DNA from 2 places in the Brassicibacter thermophilus genome. Region 2 is predicted to be linked to the other one. Evidence: a T-box and tRNA genes for the amino acid it is inferred to sense, from the RefSeq annotation. Region 2 holds a T-box; the other holds one or more tRNA genes.

Region 1 (15,498 bases), 1.2 Mb from region 2:
ATTTAATAATTTCCCTTTTAGTTTTTATAATATTTAATGCTTTACCTGAATCTATTTATCTAAAGCATTATTCATCGTGGGAAACAATATTATATGCTTTTAACTTTATAAGAGAAAATTGGTTAGAGTGGTTATTACCTAACATATTATTTTCGATAGCTATATATTTTATTACTGGTAAATTTATTAATAGTTATTTTTCATTAAGTATTAATTTTATTATTCCCCAATCAGGGTTACTAAAATATATAATATCTCAAGTGTTGCTTTCTTATGCCATGATTTATAGGGGTATATTATTTGAACTTTTGAGTACTAGTACTAGAAGAAAAAGAAAATACATGCGAGATTTATATAAATAAGGCAGGTGAATAGGATGAAAAGTATAAGTGAATATTTTAAAGATAAGACTAAAAACTTATCTTTTATAGAGATAAAACCAAACTCATATATAGACATAAATGGTTACAAAGTTGATAATAAAGTACCTCTTCCTATAGTGATAGACGAATTAGTAGAAGAAATAAAAACTGGTAATGTAAATGAAGAAATTAAAATATCTTCAATAGTAAATGGAATGATATATACCATAGGGGTTGACCCTGAATTTGTGTATAATGATATTTATAAAGAAATATTATTAAAATACGACGAAAAAATTGAAAGTTATATATTGTTTAGTGCTATTAAATTTTTGAAAAATGGTAAATTAGATGATGGATTGATATATTTAAGGGCTTTAGTAAATATAAACCCAAAAAATGAAAAAGCACTTTATAACTATTCTTTGGCTCTTGAAGAGAAAGGAAAAAGACTTTATGACGTAGGTATGAAACAAAAAGGAGATATTTTTTTAAATGAATCAAGACAGATATTAGAGGAGATTACAAATATTAATCCTAAATATGCTTTGGCGTACTATAATTTAGGTTTTTATTATAGAAATAGTAAACAGTTTAAGAAATGCCAGCTTACTTGGCAAAAGTATATGCAATTAGGTGATGATCCAAGTAAAATTGAAGAAATAAGACAAAATCTTTTACTTATTGATGATTGTGTACAGTATGAAGAAGGATACAATGCTGTATTAAACGGTGATCCTTTAGAAGGACTTAAAAAGCTTTTACCTTTATTGGAGAGATATAATGATTGGTGGAATTTATATTTTATGATAGGACTTGCTTATAGATTTCTTGATAATTATAAAAAAGCTAAAGAATACTATAATAAAGTGCTTGAATTAAATGCTGATCAAATTGACACTTTGAATGAAATTGGTATATGTGAAGCTAATCTGGGGAAATTTAATGAAGCTATAGAATATTTTAATAAAGCTCTTCAAAAAAGGCCAAATGATTGTGAAATAATGTGTAATAGGGGAATGACATATATTAAAATGGGAGATATTAAAAGTGGAGAAAAGGATATAGAATGTGCTTATAAGCTAAATCCGAAAGATAAAATTATTATATCTTGCAAAACTTATTTAGATCAAGTCAAAAAGAAGGCAAAGAAGGCATAGTTACTATATCTTTTATTTTTCATTATAGTTTTTCACAAAAAAATAAAATTTATTGTACTTAGAGTATAATTTTAGTAGGCAAAAACAACAAAAATGAAAAAGATGCCCGAAAGCACCTTTAACATATATGAATCATCCAATATAATAGTAATTAATAAGAAAACTATAAAAGGGATGATTACATGTATAATATAAGTTTAGATGAAAAAGAAATTAATTTCAAGAACTTAGAGAAAATTATATATAAGCTTGTATGCCGACAGGCATGTGAAATGCTCGTAGAGCTATTAGAAAAATTAGATAATAAATTAATGAAAGAAAGAGATAAAGAAGAATATAGAAATAAAGGATTAAAGAAAACTACCATAAAAACAATAATGGGCGAAATTGAATATAAACGTAGAATATATCAATATACTACACAAGAGGGTAAAAGAGGTTACAAATGCCTTTTAGATGAATACTTAAAAATGGAAACCATAGGACATATATCTACAAATCTAGTAGAAAAAATAGTAGATCTAGCAACAGATGAATCATATAGAAAAACAGCAAATAAAATAACAGAAATGACAAACCAAAGTATAAGTCATTCAGCAGCTTGGAACATAATACAAAACTTAGGAGAACAACTAAAACAAAAAGAAAAACACGAAATAAAATTAAACAACGAAGAAAAATTACAAGGCAAAAAAGAAACAAAAATATTGTTTGAAGAAATGGATGGAGTGTGGATAAATATCCAAGGTAAAGATAAAAAGACTAAGGGAAAAGAGAAAAAAGAACTAAAATTAGGAATTTTTTATGAAGGCTGGGAGAAGAAGCATGAGAAAAAAGATAGATATGTACTAAAGAACAAAAAAGCATATGCAAGCTTTGGAAGTAGTAAAGAATTTAGAAAACTAAGACAAGCCAAAATAGCGAAACAATATAATACTGACGAAATAGAAACAAAAATAGTAAATGGAGATGGAGCAAACTGGATAAAAGAAGTTATAAAAGAAGACAATTCACACTTTCAATTAGATCCATTTCATAGAAATCAAGCAGTACTTAAGAACATAGAAGATAAGAAAAAGGCAAAAGAAATAATAAAGAAACTAAGCAATGGTAACATAGAAGAAGGATTAGAAATGATAACAAAACTAATGATAGAAAACAATGATAATCAAAAGAAAATGAAGAAATTACAGGCACTATATAATTACCTAGTAAACAACAAAGAAGGGATAGTGCTCTACAAACTTCGCCCAGACATAAATATGCCGCAACCACCAGAAGGAATTAAATATAGAAATCTAGGAACAATGGAACATAGCATATGTGATATATTAGCACAAAGGATGAAAGGGAATAAAACAAGTTGGTCAATACAAGGAGCCAGTAACTTAGCCAAGATACTAGCAGAAAAAGCAAGCAAAGAATTAGCAACAACAATAAAATCACTACTGAACAAAGAAATAAAAGAAGAAAAGCTTGAAGAAATAATAGAAAAAGTAGGATTAACAGCAGCAGAAGTAAATAAAAAGCCAAAGAAAAGCAAGATATACAAACACAAAAGAGCAAGCATGCCATTTAGTCAATGTTCAGTAACTAACGGAAGAAAAGCCATAAAGGACATGTTAGGTTGCAAATGTGCAAGTCAAATGAACCTAAGTTTTTAATATCTAATATATTATATAACTTAAAAGAATAAGCTAACATACGATACCTATGCTCTAATATAAGCCTAAAAAAATACAACATAATAGAGCATTAATACTGATGAATAAATAGAATTAGACCTAAAAATAGGGCTCTCAGACTTATTGTTATTCTATAATCATAAGTCTAGTATTATAGAATAACAATTTTGAAATCATTGTAAAGTATATGTAAATTTATTTTTAAAATTGTAGAAAGTATAAATAGAATACTCTTGCCCTATCGGGCATAAAAACATAATTAAAACAGCAAAATTGGATGATTAAATTTAAAAATAATAATTTTGCCAACTTTTACTTGACAGTATCTTTATTGTAAAAATGTGTTGACAAAAGGATAAAAAACTGGTATAGTTTTAAGAGTCGGCACGAGGAGTTCACAAGAAAAGATGAAAATAATTTAAAGAAAAAGATAAAAAGTGCTTGACAAGAAAAAGAAAGTATGGTATATTAAAAAAGTCGCTAAAATTGAACATTGAAAACTAAACAGTACAGAACCTGTTAATTCTGAAGAGTAAAAGCTTAGGCTATTAGATAAAATTTTTTAATGCGAGAGTTTGATCCTGGCTCAGGACAAACGCTGGCGGCGTGCCTAACACATGCAAGTCGAACGAAGCTTTAATTAGGAAGTCTTCGGATGGAATAGTTAAAGCTTAGTGGCGGACGGGTGAGTAACGCGTGGGAAACCTGCCCTATACTGGGGGATAGCCTCGGGAAACCGGGATTAATACCCCATGAAACTCTAATACCGCATGGTATGTGAGTCAAAGTGTTAGCGGTATAGGATGGTCCCGCGTCCCATTAGCTAGTTGGTGAGGTAACGGCTCACCAAGGCGACGATGGGTAGCCGGCCTGAGAGGGTGAACGGCCACACTGGAACTGAGACACGGTCCAGACTCCTACGGGAGGCAGCAGTGGGGAATATTGCACAATGGGGGAAACCCTGATGCAGCGACGCCGCGTGAGCGATGAAGGCCTTCGGGTCGTAAAGCTCTGTCCTAAGGGAAGATAATGACGGTACCTTAGGAGGAAGCCCCGGCTAACTACGTGCCAGCAGCCGCGGTAATACGTAGGGGGCGAGCGTTGTCCGGAATTACTGGGCGTAAAGGGTGCGTAGGCGGTCATGTAAGTCAGATGTGAAAGCCCTCGGCTTAACCGAGGTAAGCATTTGAAACTGCATAACTTGAGTGCAGGAGAGGAGAGTGGAATTCCTAGTGTAGCGGTGAAATGCGTAGATATTAGGAAGAATACCAGTGGCGAAGGCGACTCTCTGGACTGTAACTGACGCTGAGGCACGAAAGCGTGGGGAGCGAACAGGATTAGATACCCTGGTAGTCCACGCCGTAAACGATGAGTGCTAGGTGTTGGGGGAGACATCCTTCAGTGCCGCAGTTAACACAATAAGCACTCCGCCTGGGGAGTACGGTCGCAAGACTGAAACTCAAAGGAATTGACGGGGGCCCGCACAAGCAGCGGAGCATGTGGTTTAATTCGACGCAACGCGAAGAACCTTACCAGGGCTTGACATCCCTCGGACCGTCCTAGAGATAGGACTTTCCCTTCGGGGACTGAGGTGACAGGTGGTGCATGGTTGTCGTCAGCTCGTGTCGTGAGATGTTGGGTTAAGTCCCGCAACGAGCGCAACCCTTGTCTTTAGTTGCCATCAGGTAATGCTGGGCACTCTAGAGAGACTGCCGGTGACAAACCGGAGGAAGGTGGGGATGACGTCAAATCATCATGCCCTTTATGTCCTGGGCTACACACGTGCTACAATGGCCGGTACAACGGGCTGCGAGCTCGTAAGAGTGAGCGAATCCCAATAAGCCGGTCCCAGTTCGGATTGTGGGCTGCAACTCGCCCACATGAAGTCGGAGTTGCTAGTAATCGCGAATCAGCATGTCGCGGTGAATGCGTTCCCGGGCCTTGTACACACCGCCCGTCACACCATGGGAGTCGGTAATACCCGAAGCCAGTGAGCTAACCTTTTGGGGGCAGCTGTCGAAGGTAGGACCGATGACTGGGGTGAAGTCGTAACAAGGTAGCCGTATCGGAAGGTGCGGCTGGATCACCTCCTTTCTAAGGAGTAACACTTTAATTTAGACTATTTAGGGTTCTGTACTGTTTTGTTTTGAGTGTCCAATAAAATAGGATTGGGCAATCATTTCGTGGGGGTGTAGCTCAGTTGGGAGAGCACCTGCCTTGCAAGCAGGGGGTCAGGAGTTCGAATCTCCTCATCTCCACCATTGCACCTTGAAAATTGCACAGTGAATATAGTAAGTACTAGATACATGGATAGATACTAGCAATTTAATTGCTGGTAACTACTAAGAGTAACTAAGTACTACAATTTCTGGTCAAGTTATTAAGAGCATAGGGTGGATGCCTTGGCACCAGGAGCCGATGAAGGACGGGATAAGCACCGATATGCCTCGGGTAGCCGCAAGTAGGCTTTGATCCGGGGATTTCCGAATGGGGAAACCCACCTAGAGTAAACTCTAGGTATCAACTACTGAATACATAGGTAGTTGAGGGGACACCGGGGGAACTGAAACATCTAAGTACCCCGAGGAAGAGAAAGAAAAATCGATTCCCTAAGTAGCGGCGAGCGAACGGGGAAGAGCCCAAACCAGTAGAGGTTTCCTTTACTGGGGTTGTGGATGCAGCATAAAAGAAGGATTATCGTAGCTGAAGAGTTCTGGAAAGTACCACCATAGAAGGTGAAAGTCCTGTAAGTTAAACGATATGAATTCTAGCTGTATTCCAGAGTACCACGGGACACGTGAAACCCTGTGGGAAGCTGGGGGGACCACCCCCCAAGGCTAAATACTACCTGGTGACCGATAGCGAAGTAGTACCGTGAGGGAAAGGTGAAAAGAACCCCGGGAGGGGAGTGAAATAGAACCTGAAACCCTATGTTTACAAGCAGTGGAAGTACTTTTTATGTACGACCGCGTACTTTTTGTAGAACGGGCCAGCGAGTTACGATATGCAGCAAGGTTAAGTTGCTATGCAATGGAGCCGTAGGGAAACCGAGTCTTAATAGGGCGTTTTAGTTGCATGTCGTAGACCCGAAACCGGGTGACCTACCCATGGGCAGAGTGAAGCGGAAGTAAAATTTCGTGGAGGCTCGAACCGTTTAGCGTTTAAAAGCTATCGGATGACCTGTGGGTAGCGGTGAAATTCCAATCGAACCCGGATATAGCTGGTTCTCCTCGAAATAGCTTTAGGGCTAGCCTCAAGTAATAGTGACGTGGAGGTAGAGCACTGAATGGTCTAGGGGCGTTCATACGCTACCAAAACCTATCAAACTCCGAATGCCACAGTCATGTTTCTTGGGAGTCAGACTACGTGAGATAAGTTTCGTAGTCAAAAGGGAAACAGCCCAGATCACCAGCTAAGGTCCCTAAGTACAGGTTAAGTGGAAAAGGATGTAAGACTACACAGACAACCAGGATGTTGGCTTAGAAGCAGCCATTCATTTAAAGAGTGCGTAATAGCTCACTGGTCGAGTGGTCTTGCGCCGAAAATTTCCGGGGCTCAAACCTGTCACCGAAGCTGTGGGATACGTATGTATCGGTAGAGGAGCATTCTGTATGGACTGAAGCTATACCGTAAGGAATGGTGGACTATACAGAAGAGAGAATGCTGGCATGAGTAGCGAAAGGTAGGTGAGAATCCTACCCATCGAAAGCCTAAGGTTTCCTGAGGAAGGCTCGTCCTCTCAGGGTTAGTCGGGACCTAAGCCGAGGCCGAATGGCGTAGGCGATGGACAACAGGTTGAGATTCCTGTACTACCTGTAAGCGTTTGAGAAATGGGGTGACACAGGAGGATAGGTTATGCACACCGTTGGTTGAGTGTGTCTAAGCCAGTAGGGAGCTTCTATAGGCAAATCCGTAGAAGTAATCCTAAGAGGTGATGGGGAGCGAAAAATAAGTAGCGAACTAACTGATTCCACACTGTCGAGAAAAGCCTCTATCGAGCGAGCAGGTACCCGTACCGCAAACCGACACAGGTAGGCGAGGAGAGAATCCTAAGATGAGCGGAAGAACCCTTGTTAAGGAACTCGGCAAAATGACCCCGTAACTTCGGGATAAGGGGTGCTAAAAGAGGTTAATACACTAGCTGTATGAAGCCTTATTTAGCCGCAGTGAAGAGGCCCAAGCGACTGTTTACCAAAAACATAGGTCTCTGCTAAGTCGAAAGACGATGTATAGGGGCTGACACCTGCCCGGTGCTGGAAGGTTAAGGGGAACGCTTAGCGAAAGCGAAGGTGTGAACTTAAGCCCCAGTAAACGGCGGCCGTAACTATAACGGTCCTAAGGTAGCGAAATTCCTTGTCGGGTAAGTTCCGACCCGCACGAAAGGTGTAACGATTTGGGCACTGTCTCAACAAGGGATCCGGTGAAATTGTAGTACTCGTGAAGATGCGAGTTACCCGCGACAGGACGGAAAGACCCCGTGGAGCTTTACTGCAGGCTGACATTGGATTTTGGTATCGTATGTACAGGATAGGTGGGAGACTTAGAAGCCGGGGCGCCAGCTTCGGTGGAGTCGACCTTGGGATACCACTCTTATGATGCCGAAATTCTAACCAGAGACCGTGAAACCGGTCTTGGGACACTGTCAGTTGGGCAGTTTGACTGGGGCGGTCGCCTCCTAAAGAGTAACGGAGGCGCTCAAAGGTTCCCTCAGCACGGTCGGAAATCGTGCGTAGAGTGTAAAGGCAGAAGGGAGCTTGACTGCGAGAGATACATCTCGAGCAGGAACGAAAGTTGGACTTAGTGATCCGGTGGCACCGAGTGGAAGGGCCATCGCTCAACGGATAAAAGCTACCCCGGGGATAACAGGCTTATCTCCCCCAAGAGTCCACATCGACGGGGAGGTTTGGCACCTCGATGTCGGCTCGTCTCATCCTGGGGCTGGAGTAGGTCCCAAGGGTTGGGCTGTTCGCCCATTAAAGAGGCACGCGAGCTGGGTTCAGAACGTCGTGAGACAGTTCGGTCCCTATCCGTCGTGGGCGTAGGAAATTTGAGAGGAGCTGTCCCTAGTACGAGAGGACCGGGATGGACAGACCACTGGTGTATCAGTTGTTCCGCCAGGAGCATGGCTGAGTAGCTAAGTCTGGAAAGGATAAGCGCTGAAGGCATCTAAGCGCGAAGCCACCCTCAAGATAAGATTTCCCATCTTTTTAAAGAGTAAGACCCCAGGTAGACTACCTGGTTGATAGGTCACAGGTGTAAGGATAGTGATATCTTTAGCTTAGTGATACTAATAGGTCGAGGACTTGACCAGGAAAATTCACTGTGCAGTTTTGAAGGCGCAAGCCTTAAAAATATCCGGTGACGATAGCGAGAGGGTCACACCTGTTCCCATACCGAACACAGAAGTTAAGCCTCTCAGCGCTGATGGTACTTGGACGGAGACGTCCTGGGAGAGTAGGTCGTTGCCGGATGACATTCCTGGGTAGCTCAATGGTGGAGCAACCGGCTGTTAACCGGTAGGTTGTGGGTTCGAGTCCCACCCCAGGAGCCAATAAAGTGCCGGGGTGGCGGAACTGGCAGACGCACAGGACTTAAAATCCTGCGATCCCTAAAAGATCGTACCGGTTCGATTCCGGTCCCCGGCACCAATAAAATAAGTATTATATTAATTAAATGTACATCGCGGGGTGGAGCAGTCTGGTAGCTCGTCGGGCTCATAACCCGGAGGTCGCTGGTTCAAATCCAGTCCCCGCAACCATACGAAATATGGCGGCGTAGCTCAGTTGGCTAGAGCATGCGGTTCATACCCGCAGTGTCAGCGGTTCAAATCCGTTCGCCGCTACCAAAAAAACATGGCCCTATGGTCAAGCGGTTAAGACATCGCCCTTTCACGGCGGTAACCCGGGTTCGATTCCCGGTAGGGTCACCATATGGGCGCATAGCTCAGCTGGGAGAGCACCTGCCTTACAAGCAGGGGGTCATAGGTTCGAGCCCTGTTGCGCCCACCATAAAAAAGAATATGATGCGGCCTGGTAGTTCAGATGGTTAGAATGCCAGCCTGTCACGCTGGAGGTCGAGAGTTCGAGTCTCTTCCAGGTCGCCATGCTGGTGTAGCTCAATTGGTAGAGCAACTGACTTGTAATCAGTAGGTTGGGGGTTCAAGTCCTCTCACCAGCTCCATTATTTGAGGAGGGGTTCCCGAGTTGGCCAAAGGGGACGGACTGTAAATCCGTTGGCACAGCCTTCACTGGTTCGAATCCAGTCCCCTCCACCATTTAAAATATGCGGGTGTAGCTCAGTGGTAGAGCCCCAGCCTTCCAAGCTGGTTGCGAGGGTTCGATTCCCTTCACCCGCTCCAAAGTAAAAATTTAAACTAAAGTAATATGCACCTATAGCTCAGTTGGATAGAGCAACGGACTTCTAATCCGTGTGCCGGGGGTTCGAATCCTCCTAGGTGCGCCATATGTTGGGGTGTAGCCAAGTCGGTAAGGCACTAGACTTTGACTCTAGCATTTCGTAGGTTCGAGTCCTGCCACCCCAGCCAATTTGACCCATTAGCTCAGTAGGCAGAGCACCTGACTTTTAATCAGGGTGTCCGGCGTTCGAATCGCCGATGGGTCACCATTGGAGAGGTACCGAAGTGGTCATAACGGGGCGGTCTTGAAAACCGTTAGGGTGCAAGCCCACGTGGGTTCGAATCCCACCCTCTCCGCCAGATATGGAGAAGTACTCAAGTGGCTGAAGAGGCTCCCCTGCTAAGGGAGTAGGTCCTTCACGGGGCGCGAGGGTTCAAATCCCTCCTTCTCCGCCATTGGATGTTGATTATATAGGGGCCTTTAGCTCAGTTGGTTAGAGCGTCCGGCTCATAACCGGCAGGTCCGGGGTTCGAGTCCCTGAAGGCCCACCATTACACCATTAGGGGTGTAGTTCAGTTGGTAGAACGTCGGTCTCCAAAACCGAATGTCGTGGGTTCAAGTCCTGCCACCCCTGCCACTAAATGTTACTTTAATAATATGGGCAATAATATGGGCGCATAGCTCAGCTGGGAGAGCACCTGCCTTACAAGCAGGGGGTCATAGGTTCGAGCCCTGTTGCGCCCACCATAAAAAATTTAATAATTAACATTGCTTTATTTATCGGGGTGTAGCGCAGTTTGGTAGCGCACGTGGTTTGGGACCATGGGGCCGGGGGTTCGAGTCCCTCCACCCCGACCATATAAAGGAATGGGCTTGTAGCTCAGGTGGTTAGAGCGCACGCCTGATAAGCGTGAGGTCGGTGGTTCGAGTCCACCCAGGCCCACCACAAATTAAAATAAGGGCCTTTAGCTCAGTTGGTTAGAGCGTCCGGCTCATAACCGGCAGGTCCGGGGTTCGAGTCCCTGAAGGCCCACCATATATGCCCAGATAGCTCAGTCGGTAGAGCAGGGGACTGAAAATCCCCGTGTCGGTGGTTCGATTCCGCCTCTGGGCACCATTTAAAACCCTATGATTAATTTCATAGGGTTTTTTATTATGAATCAATTTTAATTGTAAATTATTTAAATATTTTCCTAATATTTAATTTTAAATAGTTTTAAATTAAATATTAAAATATAAAAAATTTCATATGTATTTCATAGATTGCTTAAGTATTGCTTTTATAATATTTTTTAAGTTTTCTGAAGCTATAATATCACCATATTGTATTAATAATATGCCTTTAGGCAGCTTATATTTTGTAGTATCAACTATATGTTTAGTGAATGGATAATCATATTGACTAATATAATAACATTCTTTTCCATCTGACAACTTACTTTTTCTTATTTCAAAATCAATAGTTAAATTACCATCTATAGGTAACCAAATAAAGGAATAATTTTCAGAAAAATAGATTTGTTTTTTTAAATTTAATTTATCAGTGTTGCATTTAACACTGAAATAATTTTGATTGTTTAATACATTTTGTATGTTTATGTTTAGCAATTGTGTTTGAGATTTAGTACTAATATTGACATTAAAGCTTATTTTATTTTCGATATAATCAAATATTTTTAATAAAAATTGAAGATTATAGACATCATCATAATTATGTTTTAATATTAGTTTTTTAAGATTATAATCATTATTTTTTTCATAATTTTTATATAGGGTTATAACATCCTTACCTGAAATTGTGTCAGTTCTATTGATTTTGAGAAACTTTTCAATTGTTTTTAATTTAAGGTTATCTACATTAAGAAATTGTTTGTAATTTTTTAGTATATTTAAAATATCAATGCTTTGTACCTTACTAATATTAAAATTTAAGCCAAATTTGCTGCATCTATCATTTATGAACGGAATATCAAAATTATTTCCATTATATGAAATAAAATAATCAATTTTATTTGCAACTTTTATGAAATTACGTAGGAGATCCAATTCTTCCTTTGAAGACTCTGCAAAAAATTGATTGATACAAATATTATCGTTATGTACAATTAATAAACCAATTAATATAATATTATTATACATATGGTTAAAACCAGTTGTTTCAATATCGATAAAGCAGAAGCTTTTATGGTTAAGTTTATCTACTAAATGTTGTGGTATATACACTTTTTCTTTTTGATTAAATTTAATTATTTCCATAAAAATACCTCCAGCAATATTAATATATCATATATTTTGATTATTAGGATACATTACTATAGACTATTTATTAGATTTTATATTTTATAATTATAAAGTTTTTTAAAACAAATTTCTAATTTGCTAGGTTGAATGAGAATATGTTAGAATTGAAGTATAAACCTGTTTGCCTATAACATAAATTAGAAATTGCGTTCATAATATAAATGTGAGATAAAATACTTTTTAATATTTTCACATTATTTATATGGTTGTTGAAGGCATGATATAATGAGTAGAAATGAATAAATTATACAGAGGGTGATATTATGAACGTAGTTGAATTGTTAGAATATAAGCTTACTTTAGCAGAAAAGATTTGTAATGATAAATTTCAAAATGATGTAATGCTTATATTTAATAATTTTAGTCAAAAATCTACAAAGTTAATAACTCAAATGATTATAAATGATATTAGAAAACATAGTTATATAGGAATTATACTTGATAGTAAATTACTTAGAACATACTGTACTATGTATCTCGGCTTAGCGTGGAGTATGTATAGGCAAGGGAAAAATATTCAAATAAAAAATAAATTAATAGATGAAGATAATATTAATGAAAAAAAACAAGAAAATAAAATAAAAAATTTTCTTGTTGAAAATAACTATTGTAGTGAATTAAAGGAAATTTCAATTAGATATTTTAATTTATATATTTCTAGACATTTAAAAGATATAATTAGTCGTATGGAAATTACTAATCATCCTAATGTAAATAGTGAAGAAGATCTAAAAAAAATAATGATCGATGATTTATATTATTTTGCTTATAGAACAGTAATAATTGGAATTTACGATGAGTATAATAAAAGTTAAAATTACTATAAATTATTTTGTTTATGTAATTAAAAAAATAAATATAAGGGGTATCAAATATGGAGAAAAAAAAATACATGATTTCTGTACTATTAGTTTTGATGTTATTAACTTTATCTAATTTTTCATTTGCAGGGACTTATTTTCTTGATGTATTTGGACATTGGGCTGAAGAAGACATTATGTGGGGAACAAATGAGGTTAAATTATTTAAAGGGTATGAAGATGGTACATTTAAACCTGATAATTATATAACAAGAAGTGAGTTTATATCAATTTTATACAGAACTGCTATTAAGAGTAATGTTATGGATAGTACATTGTCTGAGGAGTCAAAAATAAATGATGATTTTCAATTAGATACCTTAAGGACAAGTTCTTCAGATGGCTATGGAAAAATAGAAGAGGACATAAAAGAAGAAATTACAGAAAAAGTAACAGAAGCTAATACTGGTTTGTTATATCAAGATTTAGACATGAATTTTTGGGCATACAATGATATTTTAGCTATAAAAAATTATATTGATCGAAAGAATGAGCAAATAAATTTTGAAGATATTTTTCCTGGTAATAAATTTTATCCTAATAAATATATTACTAGAGAAGAAGCAGCTCTATTGACATATTTTTATACTACTCCACCAATTGTATGCAAAAATAAACAATTTAGTGACCTTGATAATGGATATAAATATTATGATATAATTAGAAATTTGGTAGATAATGGAATAATTACTGGATATGAGGATAATACTTTTAGGCCTGAAAAAAATATTACTAGAGGAGAATCAGCTACCATAATAAGGAGAATATATATGAATATGAAGTACTTCCGAGACGACTATCTTAACGATATATATTTAATTAGTAACGAATATATTGACAGTACTCCTTTATTTGGCGACTATGAAAATATAGAATTAACTAATGACGACTTTCTGTATAAAAAAGCAATTTCAAGTTTAGAATATTTAGATTTAGTAGGTAGAATTCCATATGAAGAAATGCATTTATATGATTTAAATCCTTTAGATACTTTAAATAGTTTAAAAGAAAATAATTACTGGAATAGGTTAGGAATAGATTATTATATATTCAAATATGGAAAGTTAGAACGTGAAGAAAAGTTAGATATATATAGAGAGATATTAGAACAATATTTGAAAAGAGATGATATAAAAGATTACGAGTCTTTGCTAATATTTAATGAAGGATTAGCTTTAAATGATGACCTTATAAATATGTTGCCTGCTGTTGAAAAATGGAAAGAAAATTGTGTTGACCGGGAATCAAAATATAATGCTGTTTTTATTATGACTAAGATATTAGTTAATTCAAATAGAGGAGAAGAAGCTCTTATGTTGTATACAGATGATATTTTGGAAGAATCGATAGATATTAAATTTTACTATATTATCAACAAGGCATACGTGCTGATAAATTTAGATAAGTTTGATGAAGCTAAAGATGAATTGCAAGAAGGATGGAATACTTTAAAGATGGACAATAATTATTTTAAATATAAAGAAAAGTATGAAGATGTATTAATTGGAAGTATAAAAAAAATAATGATGACTAATCCAAATATGGAGAGCTGTTCTGATTCACAATAATACTAAGGAGAAGATATTCATGTTTAGAATAATTATTAAAGCTCTTATCTTTAAAGGTGATAAATTATTGCTCATAAAAAGAAATAAGAAGTCTGATTTTGCAGGTGGGTGTTGGGATATACCAGGAGGAAAGATGGAGTACAAAGAAACTCCTGAAGATGCTTTAAAAAGGGAAGTATACGAAGAAACTGGATTAAATATAAATATTGAAAATATAATCAGTATAAGTTCAGGTATTAATGAAAAAAAGAAAAAACAATATATTTCCATAGTTTATTTATGTAAGTATAATTCAGGAGATATATTATTAAGTGATGAACATACAGATTATATTTGGTTAAATATAAATGAAGCTGAAAGTTATGAAAAAATATATTATATAGAAGATGCTTTGAACAATATTAAAAATAAAATTTAAGAATATTTTTGGTATATTATAGAGAAATAGATTCAAAATTGAGGGGAGATAAACATGTTAAAGGGAAAAACAATAGAAAGTGAATATACAGAGCAAGATATGTGCAGGAACAATTTATCTGATGATTATAATAAGTTTTTCAATGAACAAATAAGAGATCTAGCAACTATAAGCTACTATAAAATTGCTGAAGAAATAGTAAAATACTATGAGTATTCAAATGATGAAATTATTAATAAAAGTGGGTCCGAAAAAGAAAAACTTGTAAAATTAAAAAATAATATTTTATTACAAATTTTAAAGGCAACAGAAAGTGAGTTGCCTTTTAACAATGATATAGAAGAATTAAAGGAACTAAGAAGGGAAATAGTAACAAATATTAAATCTTTAAATTCATATATGAATGAGATTTTGTATTATAATGAAATATTAAATTATTTAATTATTAGAGAAAATATTAAAAATAATGTTTTACAAAATGAAGAAATAAATGTTCAAATATTTATTCAAGAGATATATAGATTTATAATTGTAGACACTAATAGCATATTCTTTAAAATTAGATCATTAATAAGAGTTTTGCCATTGAAGATTGCTAAAGCTAAATATTATGATATTTTAAAAAAATCTCTTATCAAGGAATTGCAAGGAAGTAGTTGTGAAACAATTGACTTTAAAATAATTAAATATAAACAATTGTTTAATGGAACAATGACTCATGAGTATGGTGTTAAATACGATAAATATTTTCGAGAAACACAAAAATATAAAAATATTGATTTAAAAAA
Region 2 (15,498 bases):
TATAAAAAGTATTATACTTTTAGCCTTAATTATTTCTTCAATAACTGCTTTTAATCTTTCTTCAAATTCTCCTCTATACTTTGCTCCTGCTAACATAGAAGACAAATCTAATGTTACTACTCTCTTATCTTTAATTATTTCAGGTACTTCCCCTTCAACTATCTTTTGTGCCAATCCCTCTGCTATAGCTGTTTTACCCACTCCAGGTTCACCCACTAAGCAAGGATTATTTTTTGTTCTTCTACTTAAAATCTGTATTACCCTCTCTATTTCCTTACTTCTTCCAATTACCGGATCAATTTTCCCTTCTATTGCCATCCTATTTAAATCTCTTCCGTACTTATCGAGATTTGGTGTACTAGTTGAACCCTTGCTATTGTAATGGCCTTGATTTCCTTTGTTATACCCATCATTCAGCATATTTATTATGTCTTCTCTAACTTTATTGAAATCTACACCCAAACTCTTTAAAATAATTGCAGCTACTCCTTCTCCTTCCTGCATAAGTGCTAAAAGTATATGTTCTGTTCCAATGTAATTATGTCCCAGATTTCTTGCTTCAATTAGACTTAGTTCAAATACCCTTTTAGTTCTAGGAGTAAATCCAAGTACATCTGTTACATAACTACCATAACCTATAGCATTTATAACTTGTTGCCTTGCTTTATTTATATCCACACCAACATTATTTAAAACCTTTGCTGCAACACCGTCAGCTTCTCTTAAAAGCCCCAATAATAGATGTTCTGTCCCAACATAATTATGTTTTAATCCTTTTGCTTCTTCTTGTGCCAACAGTATAGCCTTCTGTGCTTTTTCAGTAAATCTACCAAACATAGCCATATTATCACTCCTAACCTGTAATATTCTGTCTGATCATCTCAGCTCTCTTTATATCCCTCTCTCTTGCAGATAGTTCTTTATTATATCTTTTTTGTAAACTTGCTGGCTGACTATCAATCATCAAATTATCAATGATATTTATATCTACATCTTTTATAATACCCATTACTATACCCATTCTTACATTAGATAACAATTTCATAGCTTCCTTAGACGAAATTATTCTTGAATTTTTCAAAATACCAAAAGATCTGTAAACCTTGTCTTCAATCTCAATACTTCTTTTGTCCAAAAGAATTTTTCTTAAATCTCTTTCCTTAGCTATAATCTGCATTACAACATTATTTAATTTTTTGATAATATTTTCTTCTGTATCCCCCAAAGTTACTTGATTTGATATTTGAAATATATTTCCCATAGCTTCTGTTCCTTCTCCATACAGTCCTCTTACTGTAAGTCCTACTTGGTTAACCGCCTGTAAAACTGTGTTTATGTTGCCTGTCATAACAAAACATGGCAAATGCACCATTACAGAAGCCCTTAATCCAGTACCTACATTAGTGGGACAAGAAGTTAGATAACCAAATTCTTCATCAAAAGCATAATTAAGATTAGCTTCTATTTCGTCATCTACTTCACTACATATATCCCATCCTTTTTCCATATTTAATCCTGGCAAAATAACTTGTATCCTTATGTGATCTTCTTCATTTATCATGACAGTTACTTTTTCATCATTTTTTAACCAAAAACCACTTATTTGTGGTCTTTTAGTAAGCCTTGGGCTTATAAGGTGGTTCTCAATAAATACAGTTCTATTTAATGGAGACATAATGCTTAAATCATAGAAATTAAAATCCTGTAATAGAAAACTTTTGCTTTGTCTTAATGAACTATTTACAATATTAATAATCTCTCTTCCTTCTTCATCAGTTACAAACTGAGGAAATTTTTTATTAGATATATTTCTTGCAAGCCTTATTCTACTACTAATTACTATATCTTTTTCTCTTCCTTCTCCAATTAACCATTTTGCCAATTTTCTCACCACCAATCATTCATTAATCTTATTTTGTAATTCCTTAATTTTATCTCTTATAACTGCTGCTTGTTCAAATTCCTCTGCTTGTACTTTTGCATCTAATTCACTCTTTAATCTTTCTATCTCTCTTCTAACACTTAATTTTCCTCCTGCTCTTTTAGGTACTTTTCCAACATGGGTATCATGACCATGTATTTGTCTAAACAGAAGAGTTAATTTTTTTCTAAACGATTCATAACAATTACTACATCCAAACTTGCCAATTTGTTTGAATCTATCATAAGTCATCCCACAACTATCACATTTTATTTCTTGTTCAAAACTAATAGGCACCTGTCCTTCCTGCATATTATCCAACAAACCTGTTAAAAATTTATGAAAAGAAAAAGAAGGGTTAATTTCAAATTCTTTATGTTTAGCTGCACAACTTTCACATAAGTGTAGCTCTATTACTTTACCATTTATTATTTTCGTAAAATGTACAGTAGCTTGATTTTTCCCACAATCTTCACAAAGCATCATTTTACCTCCTAACTATTCTTTTACCAAAGCCAATATCATATTTTTTAATATACTAGCTCTAATCTTTCCCCTATCTGCTACTTCACCACTTAATGACCTATCGCTGAGAGCAATTTTCATTAAGTTTGCCTCTCTTTCTGTTACTATATTTTCATCTAAAAATCCTTCGATAATACTATATGCTTTTGCCTTAGATATAGAGTCTCCAATACACTTAAATACCTCATCCTTTATATATTCACCATCATTTAAATTAACTTTTACTATTTTTATATATCCCCCTCCACCTCTTCTACTCTCAACATAATATCCTTTATAAGAAGTAAACCTAGTTGTTAAAACATAGTTTATTTGAGATGGTGCACAGTTAAAATACTGTGCTAGTTCATTTCTTTGTATCTCCACTGTTCCATCTTCTGCATCACTAATAAGATTTTTTATAAATTCTTCTATTATGTTACTTAATGCTGACATGTTATCACTCCATCATATTGACTTTGACTTTCTTTGTCCTTCATCTTTATTTTCAATTATATCACATGTTTTTTCAATGTCTAATTATACTATTATTTATCAATAATTTAGGATTATTTACGATTAATAAAGTTTTAATTTGTTTTTCTAAGTTTTGCTAAGTATTTCATAAGTTTTATACGTTGAGAGAATTGCATAATTACTATAGAGTCAAATTTCTGCAAGTTATAAATTTTCTAACTCCGTTTTTTTGACTTTTGATTAAATTTATTATGAAATCTAAATAAATAAAAAGGAGAAGTAAATAATTACCTCTCCTCTAAAATCTACTCTTCATTTTTAGATTCTTCAATTATCTTTTCACTTATATTTGCAGGTACCTCTTCATATCTTGCAAATTTCATCTTAAAGCTTCCTCTTGCTTGAGTCATAGATTTTAAATCTATAGCGTACTTAAACATTTCTGCCTGAGGAGCTTCTGCTTTAATCAATTGTTGCCCGTCAGGTTGTTTTTCCATGCCAAGTATTCTTCCTCTTCTCTTATTCATATCTCCCATGATATCTCCCATATAATCTTCTGGCACTAAAATCTCCACACTCATTATAGGCTCTAAAAGAACTGGTTTGGCAGCCTCCATGCCTTTTTTAAATGCTATTGAAGCTGCTATTTTAAATGCCATTTCATTTGAATCAACAGGGTGATAAGAACCATCAAATAACGTAGCTTTCACATTCACAACTGGATATCCAGCTAAAACTCCCTTTTCCATACACTCTCTTAGTCCCTTTTCTACTGCTGGGAAATACTGCTTTGGTACTGCTCCACCAAAAACTTCCTCTTCAAAAACAAAATCTTCTTCACAAGGTTCAAATCTAATATGAACGTCCCCATATTGGCCTGCTCCACCTGATTGTTTTTTATGTTTACCTTGAACACTTGATGTACCTTTAATTGTTTCCCTATAAGCTACCTTAGGATCCGACATTTTAACATCAACACCAAATATACTCTTAAGCTTACTTGCTATAATAGTAAGGTGCATATTTCCCTGACCGCCTAAAAGTAATTGCTTAGTTTCATTATTTCTTTCAACAATAAAAGTTGGGTCTTCATCAGTTAATCTATGAAGAGATGAACTCATCTTTTCTTCGTCACCTTTTGATTTTGGTTCAACTGCCATAAATAAACATGGTTCAGGGTATTTAATAGGTTCGTAACATATAGGCGCATCCTTAGCACATAAAGTATCACCAGTTTCTGTGTATTGTAGTTTAGCTATAGCACCAATATCTCCTGCTACTATTTTATTAACTTCTATTTGATTTTTCCCTCTTAGGAAGAATAACCCCCCATTCTTTTCATTTTCATCCTTATTGGAATTGTAAATGTCATCATCTTTTGATAAGCTACCTGAGCAAACCTTAAAGAGCGATATTTTACCAACAAATGGGTCTACTATTGTTTTGAAAACAAAACCTGAAAATGGTTCTTCAATACTACACTTTCTTTCTATTTTATCAGTAGTACCAGGTTTAAATCCTTCAAATTTACCTCTATCTAATGGAGAAGGTAGATAATTTAACATCATATCAAGAAGAACGTCTATACCGATATCCTTAAGTGCAGAGCCTAATATCACTGGCACTAAATCGCCTTCTAATATTCCTTTTCTTAAACCTTTTTGTATTTCTTCCGGAGTAAATTCTTCTCCTTCAAAAAATTTTTCCATTAACTCTTCATCTGTTTCTGCTACTGATTCTATTAATTGTTCTCTTAATGTCTGTGCATTTTCTGCTAAATCTTGGGGTATATCAATATCTTTTACATCTTTACCACTATACTCTTTTCCTTTCATAGTAACTATATCAACAAATCCTTTAAAATTTTCATCTTTGCCAATAGGTAAAGCAAAAGGAACTACCTTATTTCCAAATTTATCTTTCAAATCATTAATCAGTTTTTCATAGTTAATATTTTCTTTATCCATTTTATTTACAAATATTAATGTTGGAATGTTTCTTTCATTCAAATATTTCCATGACTTTTCTGTACCTACTTCAACTCCAGAAGAACCATCAACCATTAAAACAGCTCCGTCAGCTACTCTTAATGCCCCATAAACTTCTCCTACAAAGTCAAAATATCCTGGTGTATCTAAAATATTAATTTTAGATTTTTTCCATTCTATAGGAATTAATGATGTACTTATAGAAAACTGTCTATTGTTTTCTTCTTTACTGTAGTCAGAAACTGTGTTCCCTTCTTCGATTTTCCCTTTTCTTTTAATAATTCCTGCCTTAAGTAAAATAGATTCTGTTAAACTAGTTTTTCCGCAGCTGCCATGTCCTAAGAATGCTATGTTTCTGATTTGATTTGTTTGATATTCTTTCATATATTTTCCCCCTTGCCTAGCTTTATATTTTTTCTGGCTTTTATCTTTTATACTAATTTATTCTACAATATTTTATAAATTCCTTTACAAAATATTGTATATATACATAGTAAAAAATAATACTGGTTTTTAACATTCATAGAAAATATTTCATTGTTTTATTATATTCAAAAAAAGCGTTATTTATAATGTTAAATTAAAAAATCGTTTTCACAAAAATTAAATAGAATTTCCTTATTTACAAATATATCATAAAATTCTCTTTAATCCAAATGTTTTTTATATAAAAAAAAGAAAATTGCATATTTAAAAAGGTATACCTTATAAATAAAGATATACCTTTCTTTTTTTACATTACTTTTTCTAATTTTATGCCAGTTTCATGTCCGTTTAAATCTTGCTTTTCAAAGTCTGGACCTGATACTTTCTCTATACTTATAGCTAATGTCTCTTTCATGATATAATCTTTATGCACTTCTACGGCATTTGCTATCTCTTCGTCTCCATCGTAATATATTTTTATATTATCCATCATTTGATATCCGTTATTTTTCCTCATCTGCTGAACCTTAGATATAAATTCTCTAGCATATCCTTCATCTAAAAGTTCTTTTGTAAGGTTTGTATCTAAGATTACAAACAAATTGTTTTCCATAGCAACATTAAATCCTTCTTTAGCTGATATGTTTATAGAAACATAATCTTTAGTAACTTCAAAGTCTTCTCCATCGAGGTTAACTGTAATAGTTTCTCCGTTCTCCAATTTAGGTGCTACTTCAGAAGAATCAAGATTAGAAAGCACTTTAGCAAAAGTCTTTACTTTTGGTCCAAGAACAGGCCCAGCAACTTTGAAGTTTGGCTTTAATGAAAAATTCATAAACTGATTTAAATTGTCCTCAAAAATTACCTTTTTAACATTTAATTCTTCTTTTATTAATGGAACCAAATCAGAAATAAGCTCTTCATATTTTCCATCTATCAATACTTCACTAATTGGCTGACGCACCTTTATCCTTACAGATTCTCTAGATGCCCTTCCAAGTGTAACTAAATCTCTAACTAAGTCCATTTTCTCTTCAAGTTTATTATCTATCATATCTTCGTTGAATACTGGATATTCACTTAAATGAACTGAAACTTCTCCTGTTAATTTTCTATAAATCTCCTCTGATATATAAGGTGCAAATGGAGCAATAATCTGTGATAAACCTTTCAAAATCTCATAAGTAGTCTTATATACAGCTTTTTTATCTTCAGTAAGTTCAGTAGCCCAAAAACGTCTACGTGAACGTCTAATATACCAGTTGGACAAATCTTCATTAATAAACTCTTGTATCCTTCTTATAACTCTAGTCAAGTCGTAAACATTTAAATCTTCTTCTACAGCCTTCAAAAGATTATTATATTTTGAAATAATCCATCTGTCTAACTCTGTCCTGTCTTTATAATCAACATCAAACTCTCTTGGGTCTATATCATCAGTATTTGCATATAGGGTAAAGAAATTATAAACATTTTCTATAGTTCTAAAGAATTTACTTTGAACTTCCCTAAGTCCGTCTTCATCAAATCTAGTTGGAGTCCAAGGTGGAGACACATAAAGTAAATACCATCTTAAAGCGTCTGCTCCATACCTGTCGAACAAATCAAATGGGTCTACAGTATTCCCTTTAGATTTAGACATTTTTCTACCATTTTTGTCTAAAATATGAGCATTTACTAAAACTCTTTTATATGGTGATTTGCCTGCTACAAATGTTGATATAGCAAGTAATGAGTAAAACCATCCTCTTGTTTGATCTATTCCTTCACAAATAAAGTCTGCAGGGAATAGTTCTTCAAAGAAATTTTCTTTATTTTCAAAAGGATAATGATGTTGTGCAAATGGCATTGAACCACTATCAAACCAACAATCAATTACATCCTTAACTCTAGTCATTGTCCCACCACATTTTGGACATTTTATATGAACATTATCAACATATGGTCTGTGTAATTCAATGTTTTCATCTATATCTTCTATTGCTTTTTCGACAAGCTCTTTTCTCGAACCTACACTTTCAGTATGCCCACATTGACATCTCCAAATATTTAAAGGAGTTCCCCAATATCTGCTCCTTGAAATAGCCCAATCATTTAGATTTTCAAGCCAATTACCAAATCTTTTTTCTCCTACATAATCTGGATACCATTCAACACTATTATTATTCTCGATAAGCTTATCCTTAAGCTCAGTCATCTTAATGTACCAGCTTGGTTTAGCATAATATAATAATGGAGTATGGCATCTCCAGCAGTGAGGGTAGTTGTGACCTATTCTTTGTTTTTTATAAAGCTTGCCATTTTCTCTTAACCATTTAATTATCTCTGGGTCTGCGTCCATTACAAACATACCCTTCCAAGGTGTATCAGTATATTTCCCCTTATCATCAACAGGTTGAAGAACAGGTAAATCATATCTCCTTCCAGTATTGTAGTCATCTTCACCAAATGCAGGTGCAGTATGGACTAATCCTGTACCGTCTTCAGTAGTAACATAATCAGCTAAAGTAACGAAAAACGCCTTTTTATCAGTTTTTATAAAAGGCATAATCTGTTCATATTCCATATACTCCATGTCTTTACCTTTTAATTCTTCTAAAACTTCAAATTCACCTTCTATTACTTTTGAAGCTAGTGTCTTTTCTACATAATATACTTCTCCATCTTCTGATTTAACTCTTAAATAAGTTGCTTCAGGATTTACAGTAATACTTACATTTGAAGCCAATGTCCACGGAGTAGTTGTCCATACAAGGAAATATTCGTCCTTATCTTTAAGCTTAAACTTAACTATAACTGTATCAGTCTTTATCTCTTCATAGCCCTGTGCTACCTCATGAGAAGCAAGTCCTGTACCACATCTTGAACAATAAGGGAGAATCTTATGTCCTTCGTACATCAAGCCTTCTTTATTAAATTTGTCTAAAAGCCACCATACTGTTTCAATGTAATCATTATCGAGAGTAATATAAGGATTATCTAAGTCTATTAGATAAGCCATCCTCTTAGTCATTTCTCTCCATAATCCTTCATATTCAAATACAGATTCCTTACATTTTTTATTAAATTCCTCAATACCATAGTTTTCAATATCTTGCTTATCTTTTAAACTTAATTTTTTCTCTACTTCAATTTCTACAGGAAGACCATGAGTATCCCATCCTGCTTTTCTTTCTACTTTGTAGCCTTTCATAGTCTTATATCTGCATACAGAGTCTTTTAATGTTCTTGAAATAACGTGGTGTATACCAGGTCTACCATTTGCTGTTGGAGGTCCTTCATAAAAAATAAATGGTTTATTTCCTTCCCGAATTTCTACACTTTTCTTCAAAAGGTCAATATCGTCCCAATATTTTGATATCTCTTTTTCTCTTTCACATACCGGTAACTTTGAAAGCTCTTGAAATTTTGCCATGTTTTCACCCTTCCTCTTTTAAGTATTGTTCAAAAATTATTCTCTTGTAAATAAAAACCCTAAGCCAAAAGACTTAGGGACGAATTTACCGCGTTACCACCCAAATTATAGGATAAATCTAATTAAATAGAATATTATCCTATCACTCATTATACTTTAACGCAAGTATACGAGAAACCCTACTAAAAATTTCAGGTTTCCAGCTCAAAGGTGATTTTCATAAGGGAGCTCATTATAATCTCTCACCAAAATGATTATTTCTCTGTAAACTACCTTCCCTTACTACTGTCCTCGTCATAGCCATTACTATTACATTTTGAGTATTAGTATATCAAACTACACTTTTTTGTCAAGTAAATTTTATGCTTTTAAAGTTCATAAATCTTTTCAGCCACTCGTATTCCATCAACTGCAGAAGACATTATACCTCCTGCATATCCTGCACCTTCTCCCATAGGATATAATCCTCTAATATTGGATTGGAATGAATCATCTCTTTTGATTCTTATGGGTGAGGAACTTCTTGTTTCAACTCCTGTCATAATCGCTTCATAATCTTTGAAACCTCTAATCTTTTTATCAAAATACAATATAGCTTCCTTTATAGTTTCAACAACATAACTTGGCAAACAATCTCTCAAATCAGCAAAAACTACACCCGGTTTATAAGTTGGTTCTACTTTACCAAATTTGGTGCTTACTCTATCATTTAAAAAATCTCCAACTAACTGTACAGGAGCAAAATAATTATTTCCTCCTAGTTTAAAAGCTAGTTCCTCCCACTTTCTTTGAAATTCAACTCCTGCAAGAGGATGATTACTGCCATAATCTTCTGGATTAACCCCAACAAGTAAAGCAGAATTAGCATTTTTGCCATCTCTTTTATATTCACTCATCCCATTTACCGCTATTCTATTTTTTCTGATGCTGCTGCTACTACATATCCCCCAGGACACATACAAAAAGTATAAGCAGATCTTCCATTCTTTGAATGATATGAAAGTTTATAATCAGCTGCCCCTAGTTTATCATGTTTGTAATATTTGCCATACTGAGCTATATTAATAAATTCTTGAGAATGCTCAATTCTTACCCCTATTGAAAAAGGCTTCTGAATTATATTAACTCCTTTTTTATATAACAAATCAAATGTATCTCTAGCACTGTGTCCTATCCCAAGTAAAACTTTATCTGTCCTTATTTCTTCTGAATCATTAATAACTAAGCCTTGAATTTTATTATCTTTTATTATAAAGTCTGTAACTTTTGAATTAAATCTAACTTCTCCACCGTTTTTGATTATCTCATTTCTTATATTCTTAACTACTTCCTTTAGAATATCCGTCCCAATATGAGGCTTATTTGTATAAATTATTTCCGAAGGTGCCCCTGCCTTTACAAATTCTTCCAAAACAAATCTACATCTTTTATCGTTTATAAGAGTAGTGAGTTTACCATCAGAAAATGTACCTGCACCTCCCTCACCAAATTGAACATTGCTTTCAGTGTCTAACTTCCCGTTTGTCCAAAATTTATTTACTTTTTTCGTCCTTGTATCTACATCATCACCTCTTTCAAGTAAAATAGGTCCATATCCCATCCTTGAAAGCATTAACCCTGAAAATAAACCGGAAGAACCAGTACCTACAATTATAGGACGATATTTTATATTTTTATTTTTTGGCTTAGGAAACTCATATTTCGTATCTTTAACATTAGTAACCCCATTTTTAATTTTACGCAATACTACTTCTTCATTTCTAATATCTACATCTACAGTATAATTAAAATTTATGTCATCCTTTCTTCTAGCATCTATTGATTTTTTGTGTATAGTATACCCTTTTAAATCTTCCTTTTTAATTCTTAATTTTTTAATTATTTTTCTCTCTAACTCGCTTTCTTCATCATTTAACGAAAGTCTTATATTTGAAATTCTAAGCACAATTACTCCTCCTAAAAACTTATCTTTATGTTATATTGCTGCATTTTTCCCTGCTACATATCCTGATGACCATGCCCATTGAAGATTAAAACCTCCACATTGCCCATCAATATCAATAATTTCACCAGCAAAATATAGTCCATTAACCTTTTTTGATTCTAATGTATTTTGATTTATTTCTTTAGTATTTACTCCTCCAGCAGTAATCTGTGCATCAGGCCAAGACTTACTTCCTTTTATAGTAAATCTCCAGTCAGTCAAGAGTTTAGCAATCTTTCTTATATCCTTTTTAGAAATTTGAGAAACACTACATTTGATATCATTTATACCAGACTCTCTTAATACCACATTAATCATTCTTTTATTTATCAATCCTACTAGGCTTAAGTTAATTTGTCTATTAGGCATTATATCAAACCTTTTGATTAAATACTCGTAAAGTTCATTTTCACTTTTTGTAGTTATCATACTCACCTTTAATATAGGTTTCTGTCCTTTGTTTAGTAGCTCTACAGCTTTCCTGCTTATCTGTAGTATTGGAGGACCTGATATTCCATAGTTAGTAAAAAGTATATCCCCTTTATCTTTTCTTATACTTTTATTATTATTTAACAATTCTACTTCTCCAACGAATTTGACACCCTGTATCTGTTTAAAAAAATCTCCTTCTAATTTTAATTTTACTAAACCTGGAAAAATATCAATTATGCTATGTCCAAACTTTTTAGCGAGCTCAAATCCATTTCCATCTGAGCCAGTTGAAGGTTTGGCCTTACCGCCTGTAGTCAATATAACTTTATCTCCTTTAAATATCCTACCATCTTCTACTTTTACTTCAAATATATTTCTAACTTTTTTTATATCCTTGACATATGCATTACATATTCTAGTTATCCCTAAATCATCTAATTTATATAATAATACATCTAACACACTTGAAGCCTGATCTGACATAGGAAAAACTTTGCCTTGGTTCTCTACCTTATGAGCTATGCCTAGCCTTTCAAAAAAGTCTATAGTATCTTTAACTCCAAACTGAGAAAATACACTGTATATAAACTTTGGATTTTTGCCATTATAGTATTCAACTTCTTCACCAAATATATTGGTAAAATTGCACCTTCCATTTCCAGTAGCTAATATCTTTTTTCCTACCCGTGAATTTCTTTCTAATATAATAGGCTCTGCTCCTGCTTCCTTAGCTGAAATAGCAGCTATAAGCCCTGAAGCTCCTCCACCTACAATAATTACTTTTGTTTTCTTTGCCATAATAAAACTCCTCTTTAAAAATTAAAAGTCTTCTTATATAATATAGAAGACTTTTTTATTATATCAATTTTCCCATATGAATAAAAGATTATGCAAAATATCTTATCTTACCAAAACATTTAAAAAATTATATATCATCAAGGCAGCTTCTTCCTTTTTAATTTTGTCAAGTGGATTTAGTAATCCATTGTCTGCACTTACTATTCCTAGTCCATACGAAATAGCTACACTTCCTAGTTTTTCAGGAGATATCTTATCAGCATCTTTAACAGGTACTATGTATATATCTTTTATCGATGCCAATTCATCATATCCTAATGCTCTTACGATAAATACAAGTGCATCCTCTTTTTTAACTGTAGAGTCTGGATTTTTTTCCTCTTCTTTAATAATCCCTCTATCAATAATATATTCATATAAATCATCATCATATGAACCATCTTCTAAGAATGGTATATCTCTATATGGATATGTGGCTTTTGTTAGTAAGTATAAAAACTCCCTTTGTGTTATATATTCTCTTGGTTTAAATTCTTTTGTAGGAAGAGAAATACCGTACTTTGCTAATTCTTGTATTTCTTTTTCAGCAATACTACATTCTATATCTGTATATTCAACAATTCTCTCGTCAATGAAAATTTCTCCATTATTTTTTAATATATTACCTGTTCTTGGGTCAACATTTAATGGTACATATTTCCCCATTGTGTATATAAGCTTAGTTTGTCTTTGATTATCAGTTGAAGTTTCATACGATCCTTCCTTCTTTTCATAATCATATATATACATCAAATTCATACCTGCTTTTTCAAATATAATCTCATGAGCCTTATCCCTTGAAATTATATCATCAGCAGATGGGAATTCCCCTTTATACCACTTGCATTGATATCTAGTTACCTCGCCAGTTACTGCATTTACTGTTATATCAAATCCATCTTCAAGTACATAAGCTCCATTTACTTTCCTAACAAAATTAAAGCTCTGTGTTAAAGGTAATTTTTGTTCGGTATCATTTAAATAAATAACTGGTTTTCTTAAAACTAATCTTTCTACCATATCAAATTTATCAGGTTGATATTCTTTTATAAAATCTTCTGCTATTTTAAGGCTTTGTTGTTCATCATACTTTGCTACGTCGTCTTTTTCAAAAGAAGTGGATTTATAAAAATATTTTATTTCTCCCGTTTTAGCATCTAATCTAACTGTAGCTGATTGATAATTTTCTTCATCTTCGTTTTTAAAGTTTATGTCCCAAATAAAATCTTCATTATTTAGTCTATCTTTATACAATCTAGAATAATTAATTTTTAAGTCTTGGCCTATATTTAGTTTCTCCCTAGCCATTTCTTCAGCTTTTTCTTTTGAAAGCATTTCTTTAATATTTTCTATGGCTTCAATTTCTGCTTCTGTAAGTATTTCTTCATAGCTATATGCATTTGTATCACCATCTTCTATTTTTACTTCTTGCTCCCTGAAATATATAGGATAATATTCATTTATTATCTTCCCAGTTTTAGCATTAATAACTCCAGGCTTAATATTTGAATATACAAGGTAAGGTTCTACTTTATCTTTCTCCCATTTATACTTATAAACAAGGTCTAACCCTAATTCACTTGAATATATTTCTTTGGCTTCATCTAATGATAAAATATTATTTGTACCTAAAAATGTCACATCTTTATCCCAATTAAGATAATACCTTCTAACATTTTTTGAATATTTATCTATGCTAATACTGACATAATTATTTGGAAAATCTACACCATTTTCTCTCCTTACATATGTTATATCATAATCATTGCTATAAATACTTTCTGGATAGTTATCTTTTTCATAATACAAATGGTCTAAATAATCAGGTATTATTTTTTCAATAAATTTATCAGCTATTTCCTTTGCTTCTTCTCTGCTTATTTTATTTTGAAATGTAATTGGTACTTCTTCATTGTAAATATAATGGCTATAACTAGTTATTATCCCGTCAGAGTCTACATTTACATATATTTCTCCTAATTCACCTTGGCTATCACTCCATCTAAGGTTATATTGTTTTTCTCCACCGTATTCCCTTATGTCATATTCAAACTTGTCATATTCTTCTCTTATGTTTAGTAATTCCTTTACTTTCACTATAATTTCTTTTAGTTCTTCATCCTGTTCAGCTTTTGCAAAACTAGGGGTAAATATACTTATAACAAGCATTAAAGACAAAATTATCGAGACTGTTTTCTTCATGATTTACACTCCTCCTTATTTTTAAAATTAAGAAAATTGAATAATATGTATAGACAAATACCTTCAAAAGCTAAATTATCACACCTTGAATTATATACCTTTATGGCAGCTTGTTCTAAAATTAGAACTTTTATCTCTATATACATATACTCAAACTTTAAGTCCTTTATATAATAAGACGATAACTTTTAAAAAATGTTCCTTAATTTTTTAATAAAATAAAAGCACACTGACTACTATCATCAGTATGCTTTATCTGAAAAATTATACAAACTTTTATCTTTTATGCTACTTTCTTTTCTTGTATTTTCCCTCTGTTTAATACTGCATTTAATACAACTCCTACTATTGCAGCGAAACTAAGTCCTTTGATTGCTACAGTTTCTGTAACTGGTATTCCTATTATTATTCCTAACCTTTTTTCTATATATGATGAACCTAAGCCTAATATCAGTATAGCTGCCATAACTATTATGTTTTTAACATCAAATTTTACATTATTATTTTTTATAGTTTTAACCCCTATTAAGGATATCATACTAAATAACATCAGACTTATTCCACCCATTACTGGAGTTGGTATTGTATTTAAAAATACCCCTATTTTAGATACAAATCCCAAAAGCATTGCAAATACTGCTGCAAGTCTTAATATTGAAGGGTCATAGTTTTTAGTTATTGCAAGTACTCCAGTATTTTCTCCATATGTTGTATTTGCAGGACCTCCTAAGAAACCAGCAACCATTGTTGCAAGGCCATCTCCTAATAAAGTACGATTTAGTCCTGGATCTTCTATGAAATTCTTTCCTACTACCTGTCCGTTGGTAGTTATATCTCCAATATGCTCCATAAATACCGCTAATACTACTGGTGCTATAATTGCTATAGCTCCTAAATCAAATTTTGGTAATGTAAATCCCGGTACTGATATAAACTTAGCTTGACTTATTGCTGCTGTATCTACCAATCCAACACTTAATGCTACAGTATATCCTACTATTACGCCTATGAGTATAGATAATTGTTTTACAAATCCCTTAGCTTTCAATGTAATTGCTAAAGCAGTGAGTAATGTTATTGCTGCAATCATAAGATTTCCTGAAGCCATTCCATATGCTGTAGGTATAAGATTTAACCCTATAACCATTATCATTGGTCCTACAACTTGTGGAGGTAAATATTTCTGTATCCTCTCAACTCCTATGCTCTTAATCAATAAAGAAACTATTACATATAACAGTCCAGCTATTATTATTCCACCTTGAGCATAAGCTAGATCTCCATTATATAATTCTTTTACGCTAAGAATAAC

What was found. The T-box of region 2 lies ahead of ileS (isoleucine--tRNA ligase). A T-box ahead of a tRNA ligase gene usually reads a tRNA of that ligase, here a tRNA-Ile.
Region 1: it has a tRNA-Ile gene. The T-box ahead of ileS (isoleucine--tRNA ligase) is inferred to sense a tRNA for this amino acid. The anticodon was not compared.

The regions. Positions count from the first base shown of each region.
Region 1 is NZ_AP042446.1:2,126,556-2,142,053, reverse strand. Features, by position in the region: gene ACZ41D_RS10325 (hypothetical protein) at 1-362, shown strand, start outside; gene ACZ41D_RS10320 (tetratricopeptide repeat protein) at 377-1,522, shown strand; gene ACZ41D_RS10315 (ISLre2 family transposase) at 1,705-3,186, shown strand; rRNA gene ACZ41D_RS10310 (16S ribosomal RNA) at 3,771-5,301, shown strand; tRNA gene ACZ41D_RS10305 (tRNA-Ala) at 5,393-5,468, shown strand; rRNA gene ACZ41D_RS10300 (23S ribosomal RNA) at 5,578-8,518, shown strand; rRNA gene rrf (5S ribosomal RNA) at 8,562-8,678, shown strand; tRNA gene ACZ41D_RS10290 (tRNA-Asn) at 8,684-8,758, shown strand; tRNA gene ACZ41D_RS10285 (tRNA-Leu) at 8,766-8,855, shown strand; tRNA gene ACZ41D_RS10280 (tRNA-Met) at 8,889-8,965, shown strand; tRNA gene ACZ41D_RS10275 (tRNA-Met) at 8,976-9,052, shown strand; tRNA gene ACZ41D_RS10270 (tRNA-Glu) at 9,062-9,136, shown strand; tRNA gene ACZ41D_RS10265 (tRNA-Val) at 9,140-9,215, shown strand; tRNA gene ACZ41D_RS10260 (tRNA-Asp) at 9,234-9,310, shown strand; tRNA gene ACZ41D_RS10255 (tRNA-Thr) at 9,312-9,387, shown strand; tRNA gene ACZ41D_RS10250 (tRNA-Tyr) at 9,396-9,481, shown strand; tRNA gene ACZ41D_RS10245 (tRNA-Gly) at 9,492-9,565, shown strand; tRNA gene ACZ41D_RS10240 (tRNA-Arg) at 9,593-9,669, shown strand; tRNA gene ACZ41D_RS10235 (tRNA-Gln) at 9,675-9,751, shown strand; tRNA gene ACZ41D_RS10230 (tRNA-Lys) at 9,756-9,831, shown strand; tRNA gene ACZ41D_RS10225 (tRNA-Ser) at 9,834-9,922, shown strand; tRNA gene ACZ41D_RS10220 (tRNA-Ser) at 9,928-10,018, shown strand; tRNA gene ACZ41D_RS10215 (tRNA-Ile) at 10,038-10,114, shown strand; tRNA gene ACZ41D_RS10210 (tRNA-Trp) at 10,125-10,200, shown strand; tRNA gene ACZ41D_RS10205 (tRNA-Val) at 10,235-10,310, shown strand; tRNA gene ACZ41D_RS10200 (tRNA-Pro) at 10,345-10,421, shown strand; tRNA gene ACZ41D_RS10195 (tRNA-Ile) at 10,433-10,509, shown strand; tRNA gene ACZ41D_RS10190 (tRNA-Ile) at 10,523-10,599, shown strand; tRNA gene ACZ41D_RS10185 (tRNA-Phe) at 10,605-10,680, shown strand; gene ACZ41D_RS10180 (ribonuclease H-like domain-containing protein) at 10,809-11,819, opposite strand; gene ACZ41D_RS10175 (hypothetical protein) at 12,128-12,679, shown strand; gene ACZ41D_RS10170 (S-layer homology domain-containing protein) at 12,739-14,292, shown strand; gene ACZ41D_RS10165 (NUDIX domain-containing protein) at 14,312-14,710, shown strand; gene ACZ41D_RS10160 (hypothetical protein) at 14,765-15,498, shown strand, end outside.
Region 2 is NZ_AP042446.1:606,697-622,194, reverse strand. Features, by position in the region: gene ACZ41D_RS02910 (ATP-dependent Clp protease ATP-binding subunit) at 1-843, opposite strand, end outside; gene ACZ41D_RS02905 (protein arginine kinase) at 854-1,891, opposite strand; gene ACZ41D_RS02900 (UvrB/UvrC motif-containing protein) at 1,898-2,404, opposite strand; gene ACZ41D_RS02895 (CtsR family transcriptional regulator) at 2,420-2,881, opposite strand; gene fusA (elongation factor G) at 3,208-5,274, opposite strand; gene ileS (isoleucine--tRNA ligase) at 5,624-8,731, opposite strand; T-box leader at 8,804-9,038, opposite strand; partial or broken gene ACZ41D_RS02880 (NAD(P)/FAD-dependent oxidoreductase) at 9,100-10,331, opposite strand; gene ACZ41D_RS02875 (BaiN/RdsA family NAD(P)/FAD-dependent oxidoreductase) at 10,707-11,945, opposite strand; gene ACZ41D_RS02870 (YcdB/YcdC domain-containing protein) at 12,048-14,186, opposite strand; gene ACZ41D_RS02865 (uracil-xanthine permease family protein) at 14,470-15,498, opposite strand, start outside.